2 linked regions of the Prochlorococcus marinus str. GP2 genome follow. The protein of the gene in region 2 interacts with the protein of the main gene of each other region in a pairwise test. Links are inferred from orthologs where the notes say so. Each region holds a gene or a part of one and is shown on either strand. Other genes may lie near its edges.

The links.
Region 1: the proteins of EU91_RS00600 (region 2) and ftsZ interact in binary tests that used the Escherichia coli proteins (3 or more experiments, as listed by UniProt). The link is inferred for Prochlorococcus marinus str. GP2 from one-to-one orthologs.

Annotation. Positions count from the first base shown.
Region 1 is NZ_JNAH01000008.1:72,325-75,186, reverse strand. Bases 28-2,811 are described here. They hold ftsZ (cell division protein FtsZ), read right to left. Parts: upstream 2,086-2,811; coding sequence 970-2,085; downstream 28-969. Other genes in these bases: EU91_RS02010 (cell division protein FtsQ/DivIB), read right to left, coding at 2,265-2,811; panB (3-methyl-2-oxobutanoate hydroxymethyltransferase), read right to left, coding at 40-813; hemW (radical SAM family heme chaperone HemW), read left to right, coding at 28-47. In the rest of the region: more of hemW, read left to right, coding at 1-27; more of EU91_RS02010, read right to left, coding at 2,812-2,862. UniProt on the Escherichia coli protein: Essential cell division protein that forms a contractile ring structure (Z ring) at the future cell division site. The regulation of the ring assembly controls the timing and the location of cell division.
Region 2 is NZ_JNAH01000008.1:340,393-343,371, forward strand. Bases 9-2,909 are described here. They hold EU91_RS00600 (rod shape-determining protein), read right to left. Parts: upstream 2,035-2,909; coding sequence 982-2,034; downstream 9-981. Other genes in these bases: EU91_RS00610 (hypothetical protein), read right to left, coding at 9-228; mreC (rod shape-determining protein MreC), read right to left, coding at 228-977; EU91_RS00595 (single-stranded DNA-binding protein), read left to right, coding at 2,169-2,540; EU91_RS00590 (DedA family protein), read right to left, coding at 2,537-2,909. Also shown: more of EU91_RS00610, read right to left, coding at 1-8; more of EU91_RS00590, read right to left, coding at 2,910-2,979. UniProt on the Escherichia coli protein: Forms membrane-associated dynamic filaments that are essential for cell shape determination. Acts by regulating cell wall synthesis and cell elongation, and thus cell shape.

The sequences.
Region 1 (2,862 bases), 270 kb from region 2 along the record:
ATCAAATTCTTATTTCCATGTTTAAGTGGTGGGAAGACATTAATTAAGTCTTTCAGAATCTACCCATTTTTTTAATTTTTCCTTGAACAAATTCTTCCCTTGAATAATCGGTTGGCAAAATGGTGGTTGATCATCATTAAGGCCTAATAAATCTGCAGTAACTCTTACTTGGCCATCGCAATCATTACCTGCTCCGATGCCTATTGTGGGAATTGTTAAGTTTTTTTGTATTTCTTTTGCAAGCAACTCAGGAATATGTTCAAGAACTATTGAAAAGCACCCTAATTTCTCAAGAATAGAGGCTTCTTTCTTTATTTTTTCTTGGCTTTCTAGGCTTTCACCTTGTTTTTTTAATCCTAGATTTAAGTAGCTTTGCGGTGTGAGACCTATATGACCCATAACAGGGATTCCCATTCTTATTAATCTAGAAATAACTTTTTGTATTTCTGGTTCGGCCCCTTCTACCTTTACGGCTTTCGCATAAGTGCTTTGAATTATTCTCCCTGCATACTCCACAGCTTTATCTTCTCCACATTGATAAGTCAGAAAAGGCATGTCGGCAACAACTAAAGGTTGTTCTTCAATACTCTTTTTAAACCCTCTTGAAACAGCATTAGTGTGATAAATAATGTTTTCTAAAGTTAGTGGTAATGTGGATTTGTATCCCAAACAAACCATTGCTAAGGAATCTCCGACTAAGACAAGATCTACATTAGCTTGTTCTGCAATAGATCCTGAGATGGAGTCCCAAGCTGTTAATGCAATAATTTTTTGAGATTTTTCTTTATATTTAACGAGTTCTGAAGGTAACATAAGAATTTTATGTATCTTTTTTAATCAAGAATTGCTAAAATATCAATGACTCGGCCTTTCGCGGTTTTAACGCCTAAACCTGGTCAGGACCGGAAGGTAGCAGCCACAAGGGATGCTTGAGGCAGGCGAGATAACCGAGTCACTCTATTTTACCTTTTAATCTATATCTTTTTTATTTTGCCTTAACCTTAAAAATTCTGGAATATTTGCTCCTGTATCTTTATTGTCAGAAACACCATAAAAAGATTGATTAGATAATCTGTTTTTAATTCTTTGTTGCTTCAATGGCTGGTTTGTATCAAAACCTGTTGCGATGACTGTAACTTGTATCTCACCCTCCATATCTTCATTAACCGCTTGACCAACGATAATATTTGCATCCTGATCTACAACATCGCTAATAACCTCTCCAACTGAGTTCACATCATCTAGAGTTAAATCTCTTCCTCCAGTTATATTTACAAGGCAACCTTTAGCACCATCAATTCTTCCCGCTTCAAGTAATGGGCTATTAATTGCAGCTTGAGCAGCCTCTATAGCTCTAGATCGACCAGATCCAATACCTACGCCAAGAAGGGCAGTGCCAGCTTCAGTCATAACTGATCTCACATCAGCAAAATCAAGATTAACCTCACCAGGGCGGGTAATTACTTCACTTATACCTTGCACTCCCATTCTTAATACATCATCCGCATTCATAAAAGCTTCTTGGATAGAAGCACCTGCAGAAACTTCTTTTAACCTATCATTTGGTATGACAATAAGGGTATCAACGTTTTCAGCCAATCTCGCAATTCCTTCTTCTGCTTGACGCATTCTCCTTTTGCCTTCGAAAGAAAAAGGTTTAGTTACTATCCCAATTGTTAATGCACCGCTTTGCTTTGCCACTTCAGCAACTACTGGAGCTGCTCCTGTGCCGGTACCTCCACCCATTCCTGCTGCTATAAAAACTAAGTCAGAGCCTTCAAGTGACTGTTGAAGTTCATCTCTAGATTCTTCTGCTGCCTTTTGACCGATACTTGGATTACCTCCCGCTCCAAGACCTCTCGTTAAGTTCTGACCTAATTGAACCCTGCGCTCTGCAGAGGACTGCAGTAATGCTTGGGCATCAGTATTAAGAACTCTGAATGAAACTCCTTCAAGTTCACTATCAATCATTCTGTTTACAGCATTACTTCCACCACCGCCAACGCCAATTACTTCAATTTTGGCATTCTGACTTGGAAGGATGTTTGTTGATTGATCAAAGTTTGGATTGTTACCGAAGCTCATCTCTTAATAAGGATCTAATACTAGTATTGGGTGCATTATGAACTTACAAAGCTCATCTGTAGGAATTTGTTGAGGAAAATCCTTAAAATATTTACTTAATAAAAATTTTGTTTTAAATGCTAAACCCTTATCAACACTACATTAATTAAAAAAAAATATTTGAAATCTCATCTCAAATATTAGGGTTTGAACACTTTTATTTTTGGTTTATTTGGATCAGTAAGATCAATATTATCTATTTTTTTAGAAAAGGTATTTTTCACAAATTCATTTTTAAGGTTATTGATAATTTGTAATTGATGGTTGATTAAATTCGGATTAAATCCTAACAATATTGTTTTTAAATCTTTTTCCTCAATAGATAAAAATCCATTTGGAGAGAAAGTTATCTTAACTATATTTAATTTATAATTGTCTTGGGCTATTAAAATTTCAGATATTGTCTTTTTAAATTTTTCTTTCCATCCAAAAACTTGAAGGTTTAATTTGTTTAAATTTTTTTCGTCTGCATTTTTTCTATCAATAAAAATCCCATCTTTATCAATAAAGCCTAAAATTTTTTCGTTATTTAATATTTTTTCGCCGTAAGCTATTGGAGTCCTAGTTTTAATTTTGACTTTCAAACCAAAAGGAAATAATTCTCTATTTACCGAAACATTCTTGAGTGATAAATTTTGTTTTAACTCATTTTCTAAAAGCTTAGTTTCAATAAGAATTAATCGGATTGGAAATTTTAAGGATGAATTTTTTACCAAATCATTTTGTGAGAATAATTCG
Region 2 (2,979 bases):
TTGAGTAAAATTATTTTCTAGAGTTAAAGAATCTAAAATTAAACCTAGAAACAAACCAAACATTAGTCCATTAATTGATCCATTCATCATTGACCACGGCAACAACCAAAATAAAGGCCAGTATGGCTGAAAACCTTGAAAGCCAAGCCAATTAGGGTGCCATAAAAAAATAATTGGAATAAAAATAAACAGAACTATAGGAAATTTCTTTTCGAAAAATTTATTCATTAAATTTTTAATTTAAGAATTTGCACCCAATCAATAACATTAGGTTTTGCTAAAAGTGCTATTTTTATTCTTTTTTTTGCTTTAAATTGCTCATCTATCGATTGAACTATACCGATAGGAATATTTGGAGGTAGTAGCGTACTAGCAGGGGATGATGATATGAAATCTCCAACTTTTATATCAGTATCTTTTGAATATAATATTAAGCTAGGATAATCATCTCCTACCCCAACAAGTAATCCATTAATTTGAATTCTATCAATCCATACGGCTACCTTACTTTCTGGTGAGGTTAATAATGTCACGGAAGATGTAAATAAAGAAGTATTTTTTACTCTTCCTAATAATCCACCCGGGCCGATAACTGTGTTACCAATTTCGACTCCGTCTCTTGAACCCTTATTCAATATGATTTGTCTCCACCAACTTCCAGTTTTTCTTGAGATAACTGCAGCTGAAATAGCATCATCAATAGAAGAATCCTGAAGAGATAAAATTTCCCTTAATCTTGTATTATCTTTTTTTATAAGATTTATTTTTATTAAAGATTCTTGGTTTATACTGTCAAGAATAATTTCTTGCTGAAATTGACCAGGCCAAAAAGGCTTTGAAATAAAATAATAAAGATCTTTATAGATGGATCCTTTGGATATTCTTACAAAAATTAAAAATAAAAAAATGCCAAAAAATATCCAATTTTTCTTCTTATGCCACCAACGACTAGAAGAAATTCTTCGGATATCTAACATAGCATTAATCTCTTATCGCATTCCTTATAAAATCTGGAGTATCAACAACTCTTTTAAGTTTTTTAAAATCATCCAAAACCTCCCCACAACCATTTACTACACACAACAGTGGATTTTCGGCTATGTGAGTAAAAATTCCTGTTTCATCGCTTAATAAATCATTAATACCTCTTACTAAAGCTCCTCCCCCTGCAAGCATAATACCCCTATCTACAATATCTGCAGCCAGTTCGGGGGGAGTTCTCTCTAAAGTTCTTTTTACAGCTTCAACAATTTTGCCAAGTGTTTCAGCCATTGCTTCTCTTATTTCTCCTGATGTCAAAGTTACTGATCTAGGCAGTCCAGATAAAAGATGTAAACCTCTTACTTCATAGGTAGTTTTATCAAAATCATCATCAGGAAAAGCAGATCCAATTTTAATCTTAATGTCTTCTGCGGTTCTTTCTCCAACAACTAAATTATGAACTTTTTTAAGATACAGGGCAATTGATTCATTTATTTCATCGCCAGCTATTCGAACAGATTCACTTAATACTGTTCCACCCAAACTTAATACTGCAACCTCAGTAGTGCCACCACCAATATCAACAATCATAGTTCCAATTGGTTCAGTTACTGGTAATGATGCTCCTATTGCTGCTGCGACAGGTTCATCAATTAAGTGAACTTCTCTTGCTCCTGCTAACCCAGCTTCTCTTACTGCTCTTCGCTCTACACTGGTCACTCCACTTGGGATGCCAATTACTATTCTTGGAGCTACTATTCCCTTGCCTTCGTTACATTTCTGGATAAATGTTTTTATCATTTGCTCTGCCGCATCAAAATCTGCGATGACCCCATCTCTTAATGGTCTTACAGCTCTTATATTGCCAGGTGTTCTTCCAAGCATTAACTTTGCTTCTTTACCAACAGCCAGTGGAATCCCTTCTTCTAAATCCATAGCCACTACAGAAGGCTCTTGTAAAACTACTCCTTTACCGGATACATGTATGAGAGTATTGGCCGTCCCCAAATCTATGCCAATGTCTCTAGAAAATTTAAATCTGTTAAAAATCACAATAAAGAATACTTTTTTTAAATAATATATCTATTTTTTGTTTAGCTCTCACAATTCTTTCGTTTGGTTATGAATAGCACGCAAAACTTTGAGCAAAACCTAAAAATATGAGTATTATTAAAAAAAATTTTCTTATGGAAATTAACACCATTAATCTTGTAGGTAGAGCTGGAAGAGAACCAGATGTCAGATATTTTGAATCTGGCAGTATCGTAGCGAATTTCACTCTTGCAGTGAACAGAAGAAGCAGGGATGAAGAGCCAGACTGGTTTAATTTAGAAATATGGGGCAAACAAGCTCAAATAGCAGCAGATTATGTTAAAAAAGGATCCCTTATTGGAATTACAGGAAGCTTTAAAATTGATAGTTGGAAAGATAAAAATACTGGGGAAGATCGATACAAACCAGTCGTGAGAGTAGATAGATTAAATTTGCTGAGCTCGCGAAAAGAGTCTGAAAATAAACAGTATTCTAACGAAGGTAACTCTAGTGAAATCCCTTTTTAATCACTATTTTTTCTAACTAATCTAATAATCAGTTTTATAAAAAAATATAAGAAAATTAAAAATAAAATTGGCTTCACAAAATATTTAATTTGATCTAAATAAGTTTCAATAATTTGATAATTTTCACCAAAAAAATAACCTGCATAAGTGAGAAGTGCAACCCAAATCAAGCTACCTAATGTAGTCCAAATTAAGAATTTCCTTAATGGCATAAGTTCTATGCCAGCAGGAACTGAAATTAAAGTTCTAATTCCTGGCACTAATCGGCCCCAAAAAACCAAAGAGGTCCCATATTTTTCAAACCACCTTTTACTTTTGTTTAAATCATTCGAAGAAATTCCTAAAAATTTTCCTTTTTTGTCTAGAAAGCTTGAAAGTCTTTTTTCATTTACTAATTTTCCTAAGTAATACCAAGGCAAAGATCCTAGGATCGTTCCTA